3 regions of the Micromonospora sp. AB353 genome follow, and region 1 is predicted to be linked to each of the others. Evidence: riboswitches for the same ligand, from Rfam matches in the RefSeq annotation. Region 1 holds a riboswitch; each other region holds the start of a gene.
The links. Region 1 has a riboswitch for cyclic di-AMP ahead of ACPCK6_RS08750 (coiled-coil domain-containing protein). Riboswitches for the same ligand answer to the same signal wherever they lie in the genome.

Region 2: linked by a shared signal. The riboswitch ahead of ACPCK6_RS23980 (transglycosylase family protein) and the one ahead of ACPCK6_RS08750 (coiled-coil domain-containing protein) in region 1 are both predicted to bind cyclic di-AMP.
Region 3: linked by a shared signal. The riboswitch ahead of ACPCK6_RS05070 (C40 family peptidase) and the one ahead of ACPCK6_RS08750 (coiled-coil domain-containing protein) in region 1 are both predicted to bind cyclic di-AMP.

Annotation. Positions count from the first base shown of each region.
Region 1 is NZ_JBMVFV010000012.1:88,759-95,580, reverse strand. It holds gene ACPCK6_RS08765 (hypothetical protein) at 1-25, opposite strand, end outside; gene ACPCK6_RS08760 (STAS domain-containing protein) at 444-803, shown strand; gene ACPCK6_RS08755 (SRPBCC family protein) at 905-1,357, shown strand; gene ACPCK6_RS08750 (coiled-coil domain-containing protein) at 1,383-2,459, opposite strand; cyclic di-AMP (ydaO/yuaA leader) riboswitch at 2,464-2,594, opposite strand; gene ACPCK6_RS08745 (cation diffusion facilitator family transporter) at 2,739-3,653, opposite strand; gene ACPCK6_RS08740 (HelD family protein) at 3,758-5,872, opposite strand; gene ACPCK6_RS08735 (alpha/beta fold hydrolase) at 5,997-6,822, opposite strand, start outside.
Region 2 is NZ_JBMVFV010000074.1:8,352-15,173, forward strand. It holds gene ACPCK6_RS23970 (M4 family metallopeptidase) at 1-1,419, shown strand, start outside; gene ACPCK6_RS23975 (YbaB/EbfC family nucleoid-associated protein) at 1,577-2,026, opposite strand; gene ACPCK6_RS23980 (transglycosylase family protein) at 2,212-2,856, opposite strand; cyclic di-AMP (ydaO/yuaA leader) riboswitch at 2,855-3,000, opposite strand; gene ACPCK6_RS23985 (LLM class flavin-dependent oxidoreductase) at 3,172-4,734, shown strand; gene ACPCK6_RS23990 (winged helix-turn-helix transcriptional regulator) at 4,782-5,258, shown strand; gene ACPCK6_RS23995 (SDR family oxidoreductase) at 5,291-5,989, shown strand; gene htpG (molecular chaperone HtpG) at 6,233-6,822, opposite strand, start outside.
Region 3 is NZ_JBMVFV010000006.1:82,115-88,936, reverse strand. It holds gene rplK (50S ribosomal protein L11) at 1-51, shown strand, start outside; gene rplA (50S ribosomal protein L1) at 140-856, shown strand; gene ACPCK6_RS05085 (ATP-binding cassette domain-containing protein) at 939-1,826, shown strand; gene ACPCK6_RS05080 (hypothetical protein) at 1,823-2,512, shown strand; gene ACPCK6_RS05075 (lysozyme family protein) at 2,603-3,226, opposite strand; cyclic di-AMP (ydaO/yuaA leader) riboswitch at 3,465-3,599, shown strand; gene ACPCK6_RS05070 (C40 family peptidase) at 3,613-4,644, shown strand; gene dcd (dCTP deaminase) at 4,709-5,287, opposite strand; gene ACPCK6_RS05060 (pyridoxamine 5'-phosphate oxidase family protein) at 5,366-5,911, shown strand; gene ACPCK6_RS05055 (zinc metalloprotease) at 5,980-6,822, opposite strand, start outside.

The sequences.
Region 1 (6,822 bases):
GGTCCAGCAGGTTGGATCCGAACATCGTTCTACCTCCTCGGGTGCCGAAGGCCGGCGGCCACTTCGGACTCCGGTGTCCATCCGGCGGGTTCACTGTCTCGGGCAGTGCCCCACCGGCGCACGCGGCAAACCACGCGGTGGTGCCCGGCCGTGAGCAGCGAACGGGACGAACCACCCGAACGCGCCGGGACCGGTGCCGACGGGACGTGCGTGCGCCAGCTACCCTGGTCGGCGGATCGGCGGGCCCGCCCGGTCGCACGGTTGGCCGCGGCCCGCCGTACAGGGGAAACTGGAACCCGGAGGTCCGGATTGAGTACGCCCAGGTGTGCCCAGTTCGCGAATTGCTCATCCCGGGGGGTGGCGACCGGGCCGTTGGAGGAATACTCTCGGTCGCGGCCCGCGTACTGATGAGGCGCCCGTCATGGGCGAGTGGAGGTGCTCGCGTGAGCCTGTCGATCGTGAAGTCGGTGCGGCCGGGTGGTGTCGTCCAGATCGCGCCCCGTGGGGAGATCGACGTCGACACCGCGTACGAGGTGCGGGAAGCGATCGCCGAGGTGCTCGCGAAGGGCCGTCCCTCGCGGATCGAGCTGAACATGCGGCTCGTCACGTTCATCGACTCGGTCGGCATCAGCGCCATGGTCGCGGGCTTCCAGACCTGCGAGGTCAGCGGCGTCAAGCTCGTGGTCACCGAGCCGAGCCGGTTCGTGCACCGGCAGCTCTGGGTGACCGGCCTGCTCGGCCTGTTCGGCGCGCCCGAGCCGTGGTTCGCCGACGACACCCCCGAGGTGCTGCCCGGCGCCTGAGCGCCGTTCACACCCCCTGCGGCCAGGGGACCTTCTACCCGTTGCCAGTCCGGCGTCGGTACGGGACGATCGTCGCGACGCACGACGGCGAGGGGGCCCGCTTGCAGAGCAGCGACAGCTTCAGCTACACCGTGCAGGCCCGGTGCACCCGGGCCGACGCGGTGGCCCTGCTGGGTGACCTGAGTCGCCAGGGCGAGCTGCATCCGCTGATCGTCCGGGTCCGGAAGCTGCCGGCCCGGCCGGGCGCGCTGGCCAGCTACGCGATCACCGACCGGCTGCAACTCGGCCCGCTGCACTTCCCGGTCACGTACCAGGCGGACGTGCTCGTCGCGAGCGAGGACGAGGTCGTCACCGTGGCGCGGCAGCAACCCGCGACGACCGTCCGCAACCACACCCGCCTGCGGGACGAGCCGGACGGCACGGTACGCATCGACGTGGAGATCACGCTGACTGCGCCGGCGCCGCTGTTCGGGTACGCGTTCCGCCAGGCCCGGGCGGCTCACCTGGGCCTGGCGGCTCGTCTCGGGGCGACCCTGGAGGGCCGGCCGGCCTGATCCGGCCGACCCTCTCCGGGTGTGCTCAGTACACCGACAGGTGCACGTGGTTGGTGTGGTCGCTGGACGGGTCACCGTTGCCGCCGCTGTACGACTTCCACCCGCTGCTGGGCAGCCAGATCTGCTTGAACCAGATCACGTAGAGCACGGCGAGCGGGTCGGCGTTGCGCACGAAGTACGCGGCCAGGTTGTTGCCGTACGTCCGGTCACCGCCGGTGGCGACGCCGCCGAAGCCGTTCTTCTGCGCGGCGAAGTCGCAGGCCCGCCCCTTCGGATGCTCACCCGAGCCGCTCGGCCGGTGGCACGAGACGTACCTGGTGAAGCCGGCCGCCTTCGCCTGTTGCAGCGCGTGCAGCGTGCGCGGCGTGATGCAGCCGTTCGCCGGGGTCGGGTCGTTGACGCTGCACGACTCCGACGGCCAGGAGCCGTCCGAGTTGCGCGGCGCCGGTTTGGCGTTCTTGCCGGAGGTGCCCTGGACGCTGCCACCGCCGCTGCTGCTGCGCGACGCGCGGTCGTTCGCCACCTCCAGGGCGCGCTCGGCCTGTTCCTTGCGCTTGGCCATCACCGTCACCTGCTTGCGCTGCTCGAGGATCTCCCCGTCGAGCTGGGCGCGGGTGCGGGTGGCCTCGTCGCGGGTGGCGATCAGGTCGCGCAGCGTACGGTCCTCGTGCGCGGCGACCTGTTCCAGCGCGGCGGCCCGGTCCATGAAGCCCTCCGGGCTGCTGCTGCCCAGCAGCGCCCCGGCGGTGCCCAGGCGGCCGTTGCGGTACGCCACGACGGCGATCTCGCCGACCTTGGCGTCGCGGACGGCGAGCTCGGCGCCGACCGTCTTGAGCTGGTCGTTGAGCTGTTTCTGGCGGGTCACCGACCGGTTCAGCGCGGCCTTCGCCTCCAGCCAGCCCTTGCTGGCCGCGTCGAGCTGGGCGCGCAGTTCCGGCGTGCCGCCCTCGTCGTCGCCGCCGGGCGCGGCGGCGAGCAGGCCGGTCGCCGGCGCCGCGGAGGCGGGGGAGACCGGAACGGTCGCGACGCCGAGGGTCAGCGTCGCGACGAGCAGGGCCGCCAACCGGGCGGCCGTCCGTCGTACAGGTGCCACTGGGGGCATTCACACGTCCTTCCGTCAACGCCGACCGGGTTAGCTGACGGGTTCGGGACGGAAGATCCCTACCGCTGACGCGGATGCACCCCACGTACGTGGTTCCCCGGCTCGTCCCTGCGGACGATTAGGCGACGGCCGCCCCACCGGGGCCGGGTGGCGTCCGCGGGTGCGGCCGCGACCGAGACTACCGGCGCTGCCCGGGCGCGGCTCCGTCGAGCAACGCCACTAGGCGGGGCAAAACCGGCATAAGACTACATTAGCCACAGTGATTTAAGTGTGTCCTAATCACCACTCGGTCTTGCCGCACACTCCGGCCGACGCTCCGGGTTCGACCTGCAACGTGGCGTGATCGATGGAGAAGTCCTCGTGCAGGGCGGCCCGCGCGGCGGCCAGCACCCCGGCCGGGTCCGCGCCCGGGTCGGTGGTCAGGTGCGCCGAGGCCACCTCCATGCCCGAGGTGAGCGTCCAGACGTGCAGGTCGTGCACCTCGGCCACGCCGGGCACGGCCGCCAGCCGGTCGTGCACGGCGGTGACCTGGAGGTGCTCCGGCGCGGCCTGCACCAGGATGCGCAGCGCGGCCCGGCCGAGCCGCCAGGTGCGCGGCAGGATGAACAGGCCGATCCCGACGGCGACCAGCGGGTCCGCCCACCACCAGTCGGTCACCGCGATGACCAGCGCCGCGGCGATCACGCCGAGCGAGCCGAGCAGGTCGCCGAGCACCTCCAGGTACGCCCCGCGCAGGTTGATGCTCTCCTTCGCCCCGGCGCGCAGCAGCGCGAACGCGACGATGTTGGCGAGCAGGCCGAGCACCGCCACCACGAGCATCGGGCCGGCCAGCACCTCCGGCGGCTCGCCGAACCGGCGTACCGCCTCGACCAGGACGTAGATCGCCACGGCGCCGAGCAGGACGGCGTTGGCGAGGGCGGCGAGCACCTCCAGCCGGTAGAGCCCGAACGTGCGCTGCGGGTCGGTGCCGGCGCGGCGGGTGGCGGTGATCGCGGCCAGCGCCATGCCGATGCCGAGGACGTCGGTGAACATGTGCCCGGCGTCGGAGAGCAGCGCCAGCGAGCCGGTCGTGAACGCGGCCACCGCCTCGACCACCATCAGGGCGGCGAGCAGCGCGAAGGCGGCCCAGAGGCGGCCCCGGTGGCGGTGCGCCGCGTTGGTCACCGCGCCGCTGTGGTCATGACCTGCGCCCACGCCAACACCCTTCCTGCCCCGTACCGGCCAGGCCCAATGTATGTTCACATCGCTATGTATGCAACTGAACTGTGGGTGACGGCTGGATCAACGTCGGGTGTCCGTCAGACGGGATCGAGCGTGGTGAGCCGCTGGGTGGCCCGCGACAGCGCCACGTACAGCGTGCGCACACCCGAGCCGGGGTCGGCCCGGATCTCGCTCGGTGCCACCAGCACCACGCCGTCGTACTCCATGCCCTTGGCCTGCAGGCTGGTCACCACCTGGAGGCGGCCCGCGCCGAGCCCGCCCAGCCAGCCGGCGACCTCGTCCCGGCGCGGCACCGGCGTGATCACCCCGACGGTGCCCTCCACCTGCGCGAGCAGCGCCTCGGCCGCCTCGACGGTGGCCGCCGGCAGGTCGGCGGCGGGCACCGTGCGCTCGACCGGCGGCACGCCGGTGGACCGCACCGCGTCGGGCAGCGGCAGGTCCGGGTAGAGGCGGCGGATCTCCGCCGCCGCCACCGCGAAGATCTCCGCCGAGTTCCGGTAGTTGGTGGTCAGCTCGTAGCGGTGCCGCTTGCGCCGGCCCAGCGCCTGGTCACGGGCCCGGTCCAGCTCCTGCGGGTCGCCGGTCCAGGCGGTCTGCGCCGGGTCACCGACCACCGTCCAGGACGCCAGCCGCCCGCGCCGGCCGACCATCCGCCACTGCATCGGCGAGACGTCCTGCGACTCGTCCACCACCACGTGCGCGTAGTCGCGGTAGTCGTCCGGACGCTCCCGCGCCGCCGCGCGGGCGGCGCGCTGCCGGTCGGCGTACGTGCTCAGCTCGCGCACGCCACCGGCGAGCTGGTACGGGTCGCGCTTGGGCCGGGCCCGCCGCACCGGCTTGCCGAGCAGCGCGTCCAGCTCGTCCAGCAGCGCGATGTCGGCCACCGTCAGCCCCTCGGTCGCCAGCGTCCGGTACGCGTCGCCGAGCAGCCGGATCTCCGCCGAGGACAGGACGCCCCCGGCGTATCGGCGCAGCCGGTCCGGGCGGGCCAGCCAGTCCAGCACGTGCCGCGGGTGCAGCCGGGGCCACCACGCCTTGAGGAACTCGCGGAACTCCGGCCGCTCGATGATCTCGTCCTCGAACGCGGGCTGCTCCGGCAACCGGCCCACCCGCAGCGTACGGGCCTGCGCGTAGAGCGCGGCGAGCACCGCGTCGAACGCCGCCCGGCGTACCTCGTTGCGGCGCGCGCCACGGGCCAGCGTGCGGTCCCGGATCGCGTCCAGCGCGGGACGTTCCAGGCGCAGCAGCTCGCCCCGGTAGAGCAGGCGCAGCTCGGCGGGGGAGTCCGGCACCGCGTCGCGTACCGCGCGTTCCAGCACCCGGCGCATCCGCAGCGAACCCTTCACCGCCGCGACGTCCGGCGGGTCGGTCCGGGACGCGGACAGCCCGGGGAACAGCGAGCCGAGCGAGTGCAGCGTGGCGGTCTCCTCGCCCAGCGACGGCAGCACCGAGGCGATGTACTCGACGAACACACCGGACGGGCCGACCACCAGGATGCCGCCGCCGGCGTACCGGCCCCGGTCGGAGTAGAGCAGGTACGCGGCCCGGTGCAGCGCCACCGCCGTCTTCCCGGTGCCCGGGCCGCCGGAGACGATCGTGACGCCGTTGCCGGGGGAACGGATCGCCTCGTCCTGCTCCCGCTGGATGGTGGCGACGATGTCGCGCATGCCCCGGCCGGTGGCCCGGGACAGCGTGGCCAGCAGCGCCCCGTCACCCACCACCGCCATGTCCGGCGGCGCGGCCTCCGGGTCCAGCAGGTCGTCCTCGATCCGGGTGACCTTCTCCGAGGCCGACTGGATCGTGCGCCGACGCACCACGCCGCGCGGCTCGGAGGGCGTGGCCTGGTAGAACGCGGCGGCGGCGGGTGCCCGCCAGTCCACCACCAGCGTCTCCGCGTCCACGCCCCGCACACCGAGACGGCCGACGTGCAGCACCTGCCCGGTACGCAGGTCCAGCCGCCCGAACACCAGCCCCTCGTGCTCGGCGTCCAGCACGTGCCGGCGCTGGGCGGCGTGGAAGACCATCGCGTCCCGCTCGACCAGCGCGCCGAAGTTGCCGACCCGGGCCAGCCGGTAGCCCTCCCGCTCGGCGTCGGCCGCCGACCGGCGCAGTTCGGCCAGCCTGGCGTACACCCGGTCGAGGTGGCGCTGCTCGGCGGCGATCTCCCGGTCCAGCGTGGTCTGGTCGGTCAACGCGGATGCTCCTGTGTTCGGAGGGCACGACGGGCTGAATGAGGGTACGGGCCGCCGGCAACCGGCACGCCGGGGCATGCCGCGCACGTGGCGTACGTCAGTGCCGCTCGCGAGCCGGAGACGCTCAGAGGCGGGTCGCCGGGCGACCGGCCAGCACCCGGTCCAGCACGCCGGCGAGGGCCGCGTTCACCTCGTCGGGGCGCTCCATCATCAGCATGTGCCCGGCACCGGGGCAGACCGTCAGCTCCGTGGTGGGCAGCGCCGCCGCGATCGACTCGGCGCAGGGCGGCGGGGTGAGCCGGTCCCGGTCCCCGACCAGCGCGGCGGCCGGCAGCCCGCCGAGCGCGGCGAGCGTCTCCAGCCGGTGCTGGGCGCCGATCGAGGCGCGGAAACCGCCGATCGAGCGCAGCGTGGCCCGGGCCACCGCGGAGGTGACCAGCCGGATGTCCGCCGGGTCGCAGCGGTCGCCGAACAGCATCCAGCGGATGCTCGGGCGCAGCGCGCGCAGCAGCGCGTGCGGGGGTCGCCAGCCGCCGCAGCGCGCCAGCACCCCGGCGCCCGTCGTCTCGGCCAGCCGGATCAGCCGGGTGATCCGCGGGGACAGGCCGTACGCGGTGTGCGTGTGCCCCTCGGCGGTGGTGGAGACGAAGACCAGACCGGCGGTACGCGCGGCGAACCGGTCGGGGTGGCGGTGGGCGTACTCCATCACCGTCATCCCGCCCATCGAGTGCCCGACCAGGACGATCGGGCCGGACGGGACGATCTCGTCGACCACCGCCGCCAGGTCGTCACCGAGCTGGGCGAGGGTGGCGTCGCGCAGCGCCAGGCAGCTCGACCGGCCGTGGCCGCGCGCGTCGTAGGTGACCAGGCGGACCCGGCCGCCGAAGCGTTCCCGCAGCTCGGCGACCTGACGGTGCCAGCTGCGCCCGTCCAGCGTCCAGCCGTGCAGC
Region 2 (6,822 bases), on a different contig from region 1:
CTCAACACCACCCAGTCGGGCTCCACGTACACCATGAAGGACCCGACCGTCACCAACCTGAGCTGCCAGGACGCGGCGAACAACACCACGTTCAGCGGCTCCGACGACGTGTGGGGCAACGGCACCGCCACCAACAAGGAGACCGGCTGCGTGGACGCGCTGTTCTCCGCGCAGACCGAGCACAAGATGCTCGCCCAGTGGCTGGGCCGTAACGGCGCCAACGGCAACGGCGGCTACTGGCCGATCCGGGTGGGCCTCAACGACCAGAACGCCTACTACGACGGCAGCCAGGTGCAGATCGGCAAGAACACCGCCGGCCAGTGGATCGGCTCGCTGGACGTGGTGGCGCACGAGATCGGCCACGGCATCGACGACAACACCCCGGGCGGCATCTCCGGCGGCGGCACGCAGGAGTTCGTGGCCGACACGTTCGGCGCGGCCACCGAGTGGTTCGCCAACGAGCCGTCCAGCTACGACGCGCCGGACTTCCTGGTCGGCGAGAAGATCAACCTGGTCGGCTCCGGCCCGATCCGCAACATGTACAACCCGTCGGCGCTCGGCGACCCGAACTGCTACTCCAGCAGCATCCCGTCGACCGAGGTGCACGCCGCGGCCGGCCCGGGCAACCACTGGTTCTACCTGCTCGCCAACGGCAGCAGCCCGACCAACGGGCAGCCGTCCAGCTCGACCTGCAACGGCAGCAGCGTGACCGGCCTGGGCATCCAGAAGGCCATGAAGATCATGTACAACGGCATGCTGCTGAAGACCTCGTCCTCGTCGTACCTCAAGTACCGCACCTGGACGCTGCAGGCGGCGAAGAACCTCTACCCGGGCAGCTGCGCGGAGTTCAACACGGTCAAGGCGGCCTGGGACGCGGTGAGCGTGCCGGCCCAGTCCGGTGACCCGACCTGCTCCGGCGGCACCCCGACGCCCACCCCGAGCACCACGACCACCCCGCCGTCGGGCGGCTGCTCCGGCAACAAGCTCGCCAACCCGGGCTTCGAGTCGGGCAACGTGAACTGGAGCGCCTCGTCCGGCGTCATCACCACCGACAGCGGCCAGGCCGCGCACGGCGGCTCGTACAAGGCGTGGCTGGACGGGTACGGCTCGTCGCACACCGACACGCTCAGCCAGTCGGTGACGATCCCGGCCGGATGCCGGGCGACGTTGAGCTTCTGGCTGCACATCGACAGCGCGGAGTCGACCACCAGCACCGCGTACGACAAGCTCACCGTCAAGGCGGGCAGCACCACGCTGGCCACGTACTCCAACCTGAACAAGGCCACCGGCTACGTGCAGCGGTCCTTCGACATCTCGTCGCTCGCGGGCACCACGGCGACCATCTCGTTCAGCGGCGTGGAGGACAGCTCGTTGCAGACGTCCTTCGTCGTCGACGACACCGCGGTCACCCTGAGCTGACCGTGTCGTAGCGCGGCCGGTCGTCGTCCTCCCCGGCGGCCGGCCGCCTCGTCGTGCCAGGCCGGCCGCCTCGTCGTGCCAGGCCGGCGCCGCGTCGCGCGTGGCCGGCGCCGCGTGCGGTGCGGCGCCTCGTCGTGCCGGGGCGGGTGCGGTCGGGTCAGACCGCGCGCCCGGCCCGGGACGCGGCACCGCGGTCGCGGTGGATCCGGGCGGCCGCCTCGTGCATCGCGCGGCCGAACAGCTCGGCCTGGTCGCCCATGCTGCCGAGCCGGGCGGCGAGCGCGTCGGCGTCGGCCCGGGCCGACGCGCTGACCCGGTCGTCCAGCTCGGACAACGCGGCGTTGGCGGCGGTCACGAGGTGTCCGCAGAGGACGTCGAGAGGCTCGCCGGCCAGCTCCGGGTCGATCGTCACGGAATCGAGCCGGCCACCCTGGACGGCGACCGCGCGGACCCGGCCGCCGGCGGCAGTGCCCTCGGCGAGCAGCAGCTCGCCCGGCTCGCCGTCGGCGTGCGCCGAGGCCCGGGAGCGCATCGCGGTGAGCGCCTGCTGCGTGCGGGTCAGCAGCTCGTCGATGCTCGCGGCCGCCGAGAACGGGTCGTTGGTCATATCCGCGCTTTCTTCACGTCTTAGCCGAGCATGCGTGACCCTAGCAACCGGCTCCGACGAATCGCGGTCACCGGCCGGTCCGGGTCGCGTCCCGGCGCCGCGAGCAGGCCGGACACCGGCCACACGGCGTGTCGCGGACGGACGAGCGCCCGGCCGGGGCGAACCGGCCGGGCGCTCGGACGAGGTCAGCGCAGGCGCAGCAACTGACCGGGGAAGATCAGGCCCGGGTCGTCGCCGACCACTGCCCGGTTGCGCTCGTGCAGGGCCCGCCAGCCGCCGTCGACGCGCTGCGCCACGGCGATCTCCGACAGCGTGTCCCCGCGCCGGACCACATACTCCCCGGCGCCGGACGACGGCCGCGGCGCCGCCTTCGTCGTGGCGCGTTCCGGCGCCGCCTTCGTCGCGGCGGCCCGCTTCGGCGCCGCCTTCCTCGGTGCCGCCTTCGTGGTGGCCCGCTCGGACCGGGTCGCCGCGCTCGTCGAACCGCCCTTCTTGCCGCAGACCGGCCACGCGCCGATGCCCTGGCCGCGCAGAACCTTCTCCGCGACGCCGATCTGCTCGGACCGGCTGGCCAGGTCGGCGCGCGCGGCGTACTTCTGGCCGCCGTAACCGTTCCAGGTGGCGCGGGAGAACTGGAGCCCGCCGTAGTAGCCGTTACCGGTGTTGATCTTCCAGTTGCCGCCTGATTCGCAGCGCGCGACCGCGTCCCAGTTGACGCCCGCGCTCGCCGGGGCGGCCGGGCCGACGAGGGTAGCGGCCCCGACGGCGGCGCCGACCAGGACCGTTCCGAGAGCGGTACGGCGGCTTCGGGCTGAGTATTCAGTTGCCATGTGGATTCCTCCACGCCGACGAGGTGAGCTGTCGGGTTCGGGCCGAGGAGCCCGGCCGCCGGTGGCGGCTTCACCCCGAGGTGACGATGCACCGTGGAACGTGTGGTTCCCCCGCTCCCGCACGAGGTTCGGTTACCGGGGCCGGCGGCGGGATTTGGCGTTTCCGGCCCGTGGTGTCCGCGTCTGCGAACGAAACCGACGCTAGGGGCGATTTGCGACGATCGTCCACTTCTTGTGACGCTCTTCACCCGGCCGGGCGACCGGCGGCGGCGCTACGGTGGCAGGGCCAGGCAAGATCACGGGAGGGCTTGACGGATGACCGATCACGGACACGAGCTGACCTTCGGCGGCTTCGTCACCCCCGCCGCCGGGCAGCCCGACCAGGTGGTGGCGCTAGCCCGGCTCTGCGAGCAGGTCGGGCTGGACCTGGTCACGTTCCAGGACCATCCCTACCAGCCGGGCTTCCTGGACACCTGGACGCTGATGTCCTACGTGGCCGCCGCGACCGAACGTGTCCGCCTGGCCGGAAACGTCCTCAACCTGCCGTTGCGCCAGCCGGTGGTGCTGGCCCGCAGCGTCGCCAGCCTGGACCTGCTCACCGGCGGCCGAGTCGAGCTGGGCCTCGGCGCGGGCGCGTTCTGGGACGCGATCGAGGCGGCGGGCGGGCGGCGCCTGTCCCCCGGCGCCGCCGTCGAGGCGCTCGACGAGGCGATCCGGGTGATCCGCGAGGTCTGGGACACCGACCGTCGCGGCATGATCCGCGTCGACGGCGAGCACTACCGGGTGGTCGGCGCCAAGCGCGGTCCGGCGCCCGCACATCCGGTGGGCATCTGGGTCGGCGCGTACAAGCCGCGCATGCTGCGCCTGGTCGGCCGCGCCGCGGACGGCTGGCTGCCGTCCCTGTCGTACCTGCCGAAGGGCCCCGACGAGCTGCCCGCCCTGAACGCGCTCGTCGACGAGGGCGCCCGGGCCGCCGGGCGCGACCCGGCCGCGATCCGCCGCATGCTCAACGTGACCGGCACGTTCGCCCGCTCGTCGGCCGGTTTCCTCGCCGGGCCGCCGGAGCAGTGGGTGGAGGAGCTGGCCGGGCTCACGCTGGAGCACGGCATCACCACGTTCATCCTCGGCAGCGACGAGCCGCGCGCGATCCAGATCTTCGGCCAGGAGGTCGCGCCCGCCGTGCGGGAGCTGGTCGCCGCCGAGCGCGCCACGCACGCCGGCGGAACCCGCACGGCCGCCGACGAGCAGACCACCGCCGGCGGCCCGAGCACGCTCGGCGTCACCCCCACCCCCGACCCCGGGGTACGCCTGAGCGCGCGCCGCCCCTGGGACGAGTCCACCCGCCCGAGCGCCCCGCCGCCGCCGGCCGGGCACGTCTACCCGGCCCGGGGACAGGCCGCCGGGCAGCACCTGGTGGACGTGCACGACCATCTGCGCCAGGAGCTGGCCCAGGTGCGCGACCTGCTGGAACAGGTCAAGCAGGGCAGTGTCTCGCCGGGCCGGGCGCGAGCCGCGCTGAACGAGATGACCATGCGGCAGAACAACTGGACGCTCGGGGCGTACTGCGCGGCGTACTGCACGATGGTCACCCAGCACCACGGGCTGGAGGACGCCTCGATCTTCCCGCACCTGCGCCGCTCCGAGGCCGGGCTGGCGGCAGTGCTGGACCGCCTGGAGGAGGAGCACGTGGTGATCCACGGCGTGGTGGAGAGCGTCGACCGGGCACTCGTGGAGCTGGTCCGCCGGCCCGGCGACTTCACCGGGCTCCAGGAGGCGGTGGACCTGCTCACCGACACGCTGCTGTCGCACCTGTCGTACGAGGAGCACCAGATCGTCGAGCCGCTGGCCCGGCACGGATTCTTCCCCGGCCAGCTGTGAGGTAGCTGACTTTTGTTTTCCTAAGTCAGGTGGGTACCGTCGACGCCATGACGGACCTCCTCGCGCAGCGTGACTCCTGGTCCACCGCCAACTGCTCGATCGCCCGGGCGCTGGAGGTGGTCGGCAACCGCACCACACTGCTCCTGCTGCGGGAGGCCTCGTTCGGCACCCGCCGCTTCGACGACTTCGCCCGGCGGGTCGGCGTCAGCGAGCCGGTGGCCGCCGCCCGACTCAAGCAGCTCGTCGCCGACGGGCTGCTCGACCGGCGTCCCTACCGCGAGCCCGGGCAGCGCACCCGCGACGAGTACGTGCTCACGGCCAAGGGCAGCGACCTGATCCCGGTGCTCGTCGCGCTGCGGCAGTGGGGCGACGAGCACGCCGCCGACGAGGCGGGCCCGGCGGTCCGGGTGGCCCACGAGAAGTGCGGCGCCCCCGTGCACGCCCGGCTGCGCTGCGACGCCGGGCACGACGTACCGCCCGGTGAGCTCGCCGTCCTGCCCGGTCCGGGCCTGCTGTCCGCCTGACTCCCCTCCCTCACCACACCTCGGAGCGACACATGAAGATCGCTGGAAGCACCGCCCTGGTCACCGGCGCCAACCGCGGCTTCGGCCGGCACCTGGCCGCCGAACTCGCCGCGCGTGGCGCCACCGTCTGGGCCGGCGCGCGCAACCCGGACACCGTGGACCTGCCCGGCGTCACCCCGGTACGCCTGGACGTCACCGACCCCGCGTCGGTCGCCGCCGCCGCGGAGCACGCCGGTGACGTGACGCTGCTCGTCAACAACGCGGGCGTGAGCACCGGCACCGACCTGCTCGACGGCGACCTCGACAAGATCCGGCTGGAGCTGGAGACGCACTACCTCGGCACGCTGTCGGTGGTGCGGGCGTTCGCGCCCCGGATCGTGGCCAACGGCGGCGGCACGATCCTCAACGTACTGTCCGCGCTGTCCTGGTTCACGCTCCCCGGCGTCGGCGCGTACGGCGCGGCGAAGGCCGCCGAGTGGTCGATGACGAACGCCCTGCGCCTGGAGCTGGCCGGCCGGGGCGTCCGCGTGGCGGGCCTGCACGTGGGCTACATGGACACCGAGATGGCTGCCGCCGTACCCGGCCCGAAGGCCCACCCGGCCGACGTCGCCCGGCTCGCCGCCGACGGCATCGAGTCCGACAGCTACGAGATCCTGGCCGACGACGTCGCCCGCCGGGTCCAGGCCGGACTGTCGGGCGGGGTGGCCGCGCTCTACCCCGCCCTCCCCTGAGCCGACCGGGCTCGCCGCCCCGGCGCACCGGCTCAGCGGCCCCTTCACCAGCCAACGGCGATTACGGCCGGCCGCGCGGCTGGACACCAGCCCGACCCACACCCGTCCACCCTGGGACAAGCCAGCTTGATCCACGCCAGCTCGGCGAGGTGGCGGTATCGGGGGCATCCTGATACCGCCACCTCGGCGTAATGGAGTCGATCAAGCCGGCCGGGTCCGGCCGGCGGGGCGGGTCGGGTGGGGCTAGAGGCCGCGGGCCAGGCGGTCGGCGAGGATGCGGGTGAACCGGGCCGGGTCGGCCAGCTCGCCGCCCTCGGCCAGCAGCGCCATGCCGTACAGCAGTTCGGCGGTCTCGGTCAGCGCGGCCGTGTCGCCGCCCTCGCCGTGCGCCTTGCGCAGCCCGGTGACCAGCGGGTGGGCCGGGTTCAGCTCCAGGATCCGCTTGACCCGGGGCACCTCCTGACCCATCGCCCGGTACATCTTCTCCAGCGTCGGCGTCATGTCGTGCGCGTCGCCGACCACGCAGGCCGGTGAGGTGGTCAGCCGGGTGGACAGGCGCACCTCCTTGACGCTGTCGGCGAGCGCGCCGCCGAGGAACGTGAGCAGGTCGGCGTACTCCTGCCGTTCCGCCTCGGCCTTCTCCTTCTCCTCCTCGGTCTCCAGGTCGACCTGCCCCTTGGCGACCGAGCGCAGCGTCTTGCCGTCGTACGCGCCGACGCGCTCGACCCACACCTCGTCCACCGGGTCGGTGAGGATCAGCACCTCGTAGCCCTTGGCGCGGAACGCCTCCAGGTGCGGCGAGTTCTCGATGGTGGCCCGGTTCTCGCCGGTGG
Region 3 (6,822 bases), on a different contig from region 1:
AAGATCATCGCCGGCACCGCCCGGTCGATGGGCCTGACCGTCGCCGACTGATCTCGCTCCACCGCTCCACCCGATCTTTCTGTTCGTGGGAGGGCCGCGCACGCCGCGCGCCCGCCAGAGACCACAGGAGTCACCAGAAATGCAGCGCAGCAAGAGCTACCGCAAGGCCGCCGAGGTCATCGACCGGTCGAAGCTCTACACCCCCGTCGAGGCCGTCAAGCTGGCCAAGGACACCACCAACACCAAGTTCGACGCCACGGTCGAGGTCGCGATGCGCCTCGGCGTCGACCCCCGCAAGGCGGACCAGATGGTCCGCGGCACGGTCAACCTGCCGCACGGCACCGGTAAGACCGCCCGCGTGATCGTCTTCGCCGCCGGCGCGAAGGCCGAGGAGGCCGTCGCCGCGGGTGCGGACGAGGTGGGCACCGACGAGCTGGTCGCCCGCATCCAGGGCGGTTGGCTGGACTTCGACGCGGCGATCGCCACGCCCGACCAGATGGCCAAGATCGGCCGGATCGCGCGGATCCTGGGCCCGCGCGGTCTGATGCCGAACCCGAAGACCGGCACCGTGACCATGGACGTCACCAAGGCCGTCTCGGACATCAAGGGCGGCAAGATCACCTTCCGGGTGGACAAGCACTCCAACCTGCACCTGATCATCGGCAAGGCCTCCTTCTCGGAGAACCAGCTGGTGGACAACTACGCCGCGGTGCTGGACGAGGTGCTGCGGGCCAAGCCGTCCGCGGCCAAGGGCACGTACCTCAAGAAGGTCACCCTCACCACCACGATGGGCCCGGGCGTCCCGGTCGACCCGAAGGTCGTGAAGAACTTCCAGGAGGGCTCGGCCGAGGGCTGAGCACGCGTACTCCCGGACGGGGCCCCGCCACCACGCTGTGGCGGGGCCCCGTCCGTCTGTCCGGTGTGGCACGCTCGGGCGCATGCGGCTCGACGGCGTCTGGCTCCGCTACCACCGGCACGGCCCGTGGGTGCTGCGGCAGGTCGACGTCGCGGTCGGCCCGGGTGAGGCGGCGGTGGTGCTGGGCCGCAACGGCGCCGGCAAGTCCACGTTGCTCCAGCTCGCCGCCGGGGTGCTGCGCCCGGGCCGGGGCCGGGTCACCGACCGGCCGCCGGTCGTCGGCTGGGTGCCGGAACGCTTCCCCGCCGACCAGCCGTTCACCGTCGGGGCCTACCTGTCCGCGATGGGCCGCGTCGCCGGCCTGCCCGGCCCCGTCGCCGACCGGGCGGTGCGCCACTGGGTGGAGCGGCTGGGCCTGACTCCCTTCCACGACGTACGCCTGCCGCGGCTGTCCAAGGGCACCGCGCAGAAGGTCGGCCTGGCTCAGGCGCTGCTGCGCCCGCCCGGCCTGCTGGTGCTCGACGAGCCCTGGGAGGGGCTGGACGCCACCGCCCGCGAGGCGGTCCCCGAGATCATCGGTGAGGTGCTGGCCGGCGGCGGCACGGTGCTGGTCAGCGACCACCGGGGCGAGACGGTCCGGCTCCCGGGCGCTCGGCACCTGTCGGTCACCGGCGGCACGGTGACCGAGGAGGCGTCGTCGGGCGGCGCGGCCGTCGCCGTGGTCGAGCTCGCGGTGCCGGCCGCCGGGCTGGCCGCCGCCGTCGCCCGCCTGCGCGCCGACGGCCACCAGATCCTTCGGGTACGCGAACACGCCGTCCCGCCCCCGGCCACGCACCCGGTGCCGGCCTCCGCCGGCCCGTCGGGCACCGGCGGGCCGGGCGGCGCGTCCGCCGCTGGTTCCCCGGACCAGGCCGGTGCCGAGGCCGAGGGCTCCGCCCGGCCCGGGCCGGCGTCCGAGGTGACCCGGTGATCGCGCTGGTCCGGCTGCGGTTGGCCGGCTTCCTGCGTACCGGACGGGCGCTCGCGCCGGTCCTGGCCGGCCTGCTCGTCCTCGGCGTCCTCTACGGCGGTGGCCGGGCCCGACCGGCGGAGGCCTACGGCGTCTCCGCCGTGGTGCTGTTCCCGGTGCTGGCCTGGCAGACCAAGATCCTGCTGGACGTGGAACCCGACGTGCAGCGCCGGATGGCCCGGGTGGTGGCCGGCCCGGCCCGGGAACGGGCGGCCGGGCTGATCGCGGCGCTGGTGGCGGGGCTCGCCGTGGTGCTGCTGGCGCTGGCGCTGCCGTGGCCGCTGGGCGGGGTCACCGCTGCCGTCGGGCCGGGGGAGCGGCCGGTGCTCGCCGGGGTGGCCCTGGGGCTCTGGGCACACCTGCTCGCGCTGCCGGCGGCGGTGGCGCTCGGCGCGCTCGCCAGCCGGGCGGTGACGCGCAGCGCCGGCTACGGGGTCGCGGTGCTGGTCACCGGCGCGGTCGGGGTCGTGGTGCTCGGGCTGTCCGGCTCGGTCGTGCCGTGGCTGGCCCCGCCGGTGATGGCGACCGCGCGGGCGCTCACCGGGCCGGTCGCGGCCGGCGAGGGTCTGCTGCTGACCTGCTGGGCGGCGCTCTGGGCGGCGGTGGCGCTGACCGGCTACGCCTGGGCGCGGCGTACCCGGGCCTGAGCGACGGGTGACCGGGAGCACTCGGCACGATTTGGTGCTGCGGCGTACGTCGCGTAACCTGGTGCGGTAGTTCCACCCAAAGACCGCTGGTCACCGTGCTCCGGCACGGTCGAAGGTCCCGCGACGACGGGCGACCCGCGCAGGGCGGTAAGCGAAACTCGGTGTCACGCACGGCCCACCCAGCGCCTTCTGGTACGACGCCAGCAGCGCCGCGCCACCGCGGATGTTCGCGGCCGGGTCGGTGCGCAGCGTGCCCGCGTCGAGCCCGGTGAGCGCGGCGGCGGCGTCGAGCGTCTGGAGCGAGGCGGGCGGCAGCGGGGTCTCCCGCTCCGGTGCGGCGGCGGTGGCCGGGTCGAGCTTCAGCGGGCGGGAGTCGTCGCCGCGCGGGTCCTCGTCCTCGTCGACGTGGGCGCTGCCCGGCATGGCGAGGATGTGCGCGGCGTCGGTCAGGTGCATCGGGCCGTAGCCACCGCTGGTGCTCGGCTGTCCGGTGTGGGTGTCCCAGCGGGACTCCAGATAGGAGACGCCGAGCAGTACGTTCTGCGGCACGCCGTACTCGGCCGCGGCGGCGGCGTACTGTTGTTGCCTGTCGCTCGCGGGCGCGGACGTGTCCGGCGCGGCGGTCACCGGGCCGGTCGTCGCCAGCGCGGTGGCTGTCGCCACTGCGGCGGCGAGCAGTATCCGTCTGCCCGACGGCGGGGCGGAGAGGTGCATCGAACCTCCTGGACAGGGATGGGGGTCACTGCGTCTCCACCCTCACTCCGCACACCCGCGAGGGTCAATAGCTTTCCAGTGGGTAATCAGCCTTGAAAGAAAATTTCACCTCTATCCTCGGTGCGGCCCCGCATCGCGTACGGAGTGTCACGGCGCTGGAAGTTGCGGATCGATAACGGTGGTCCCTACTCTGGTGAATCGTCGGCCGCACGTCTCACCGTCCAACCCGGTCGGTGACGGTCCGACACCGCCGAGTCGCCTCCGGGCGAGCCGGGGAACCAGGTACCTGGGGTGAATCCGCAGCGATGCGGTAGGGCGGCTCCCTTCCCGCCCGAATCCGTCAGCTAACCCGGTAGGCGGTACGGAAGAAGGAGTACGGACGCCCGGTGGCACTCCATGCCCCGCGGCCGTCGTCGAGCCGGTCGGTCGACCGGTCCACGGCTGTGCCGCGTACCCGCTGGTCCCGCTTCACCACAGCCCTCGCCGCCCTGGTCGGCACCGCAGTCGTCCTGACCGGCGGCGCCACGGCGGCACACGCCGAACCCTCGGTCGCCGAGATCGAGGCCCAGATCGACCGCGACTGGAACAAGCTCGAACCGGTCATCGAACAGGTCAACGCCGTACGTGAGCAGCTCGCCGCGCGGCGCAAGCAGGCCGACGCGCTCGGCCGCCAGATCGCACCCCTCCAGGCCCGGGTGGACGCCGCCCTCGGCCAGGTCGGCGGGCTCGCCGCCGACGCCTACAAGGGCGACAACCTCTCCACAGTCAACGCGCTGCTGGGCAGCCGCTCGCCCGGTGACCTGGTCAACGGCCTGGAGCTGCTCGACCGCTTCGCGCACCGCCAGCACGAGCAGGTGCGCTCCGTCGCCGCGCTGCGCGACGAGCTGGCGGCGAAGAAGAAGCCGCTGGACGAGATGGTCGCCGGGCTGGCGCGTACCGAGGCCCAGCTCGCGGCGAAGAAGAAGCAGATCGACGCCGAGATCGCCAAGCTGGAGAAGCTGCGGCTCACTGTGTACGGCAAGGGTGGCGGCGGCCCGCTGCGCCCGGCGCCCTGTCCGTCCGGCTACCCCGGTGGCCCGGCCGGAGCGGCGGTCAAGTTCGCCTGCGCCCAGATCGGCAAGATCTACGTCTGGGGCGCGGCCGGACCGGACCACTTCGACTGCTCGGGCCTCACCATGGCCGCCTGGGCGAAGGGCGGCGTCTCGCTGCCGCACAGCGCACGCCAGCAGCACGGCGTGACGAAGCGGATCAGCCGGGCCGAGTTGCGCGCCGGTGACCTCGTCTTCTACTACGGCGACCTGCACCACGTGGCGATGTACGTGGGTGACGGCTGGGTGGTGCACGCCTCCCAGTCCGGCAAGCCGATCACCATGAAGCGGGTCGACGACGGCGACATCAACAGCTACGGCCGGGTGTAAGGAAGGGCCCCCTCTTAACGCCTCCGGTAGAGGAGGGGGCCCCTATTAACAACTGCGGGCGCGGTCAGCGCGTCGGCCAGGTGCGCCAGCTCTGCCAGGACCGGCTCGGCGTCGGACCGCGCTGCCCCTGGTAACGCGAGCCGTAGACGGCCGAGCCGTACGGGTGCTCGGCCGGCGAGGAGAGCCGGAAGATGCAGAGCTGCCCGATCTTCATGCCCGGCCAGAGCGTGATCGGCAGGTTCGCCACGTTCGACAGCTCCAGCGTGACGTGACCGGAGAAGCCCGGGTCGATGAAACCGGCTGTCGAGTGGGTCAGCAGCCCCAGCCGCCCCAGGCTCGACTTGCCCTCCAGCCGGCCGGCGAGCTGGTCACCCAGCGAGATCACCTCGAGCGTGGAGGCGAGCACGAACTCGCCCGGGTGCAGCACGAACGGCTGCCCCTCCGGCACCTCCACCATCGAGGTCAGGTCGTCCTGCTGGACCGACGGATCGATGTGCGTGTAGAGGTGGTTGTTGAAGACCCGGAACAGCCGGTCCAGGCGTACGTCGATGCTCGACGGCTGCACCAGCGTGGGCTCGAAGGGCTCCAGCGCGAGCGTGCCGGCCTTGATCTCGGAGATCAGGTCGCGGTCGGAGAGCAGCATCGGAACACCATAGCGACCGGTACGGGTGACCTGCGTGTCGCACTACATCTTCGTACACGTGTTCGATAGAGTGTCCACATGGCTTCCTGGTCCGAATTCGCCGCCGACGAGCCCCGCCTCGCCGGCGAGATCCGCCTCCTTATGCAGCAGTACGGGCCGGGCTTCGGCTACCTCGCCACGGTCCGCGCCGACGGCGGCCCCCGCGTCCACCCGGTCTCCCCGGTGATCACCGCCGACGGCCTCTGGTGCTTCGTCATCGACTCGCCGAAGCGACGCGACCTCGAACGCGACGGCCGCTACGCGCTGCACTCGTTCCCGCCGGAGGAGAGCGACGACGAGGCGTACATCGCGGGGCGCGCACGGCCGGTGACCGACCCGGCCACCGTGACGCGGCTGGCCCGGATCGCCCGCGCGTCGCCGCAGGGCGACTGGCGGCTGTTCGAGTTCACCGTCGAGGTGGCGATGCTGACCCGGCGCGACCCGGTGGCCCAGCCCGGCGCCGCCCCGCCGCAGGTGCGGGTCTGGCTCGACCCCCGCGGCGACGCGCCGGCCCGGCGCGACCCGCTCGCCGCCGAGGGCCGGCGCGGCCGGCACGGCTTCGACACCCGACGCCCGGCCGCCTGACTTGGCCCACGACGAACGGTGCCGGCCCCGTCCGAGGACAGGGCCGGCATCGGTACGCGGTACGACGGTCAGGCTGCGCGGTAGGCGTTCCACGCGGTGAGCATGCGGCTCGCCTGGCCGGCGGTGAACTGGTACATGCAGGAGTCGTACGTGTAGTCCATGAAGTTGGTGATCGGGTCCTTGCCGGCGGTCGAGCAGGTGTCGCGGCCGGTCGGGCACTGGTACGCCGGGGACGCCTCGGCCGGGGTGTCGGAGACGCTGTCGCCCGAGCCGGAGCAGCCGCCCTGGAAGGTGTGGTAGAGGTTCAGCCAGTGGCCGACCTCGTGGGTGCCGGTGTCACCCTGGTTGTAGTTGGTCGCGGTGCCGCCGGGCAGCGACTCGTTCAGCACGACCACGCCGTCCATCTTGTCCAGCGTCCGCTTCGGGAACGTCGCCCAGCCCAGCAGGCTGTCGCTCAGCTCGCCCAGGTAGATGTTCAGCGTGTTCTTGCCGCCCTCGCGCAGCGAGGTCTTCATCGAGCGCTCGGCGGAGGAGCCCTGCACGATCGGGTACCACGACGGGTTCGTCACCCGGTTGATCTTCGTGAGCTGGAACCCGAACGCGGTGGCGGCGCCGCCGGTCGAGCCCGCGTACGCCTGGTTCAGCACGGTGATCTGCTGGTTGATCATCGAGTCGGTGATGTTGCCGCCGGCCCGGGTGCTGTTCTCCTGGATGACGTGCACGACGACCGGGATCGTCACGGTGGCCAGCGGGGCGACGGCGCCGGTCCGGAAGTTGGCCCGCTCGCGCTGCGCGGCGGCGAGGTCGGCCTCCCGGTCCTTGACCTGCTTGGCGGTCAGGTGGTTGGGGTCGAGCTTGGCGTTGCCGCCCTTCGCGACGCGAGCGTTCGCGTGCTCGTCGGCGTGGGCGTC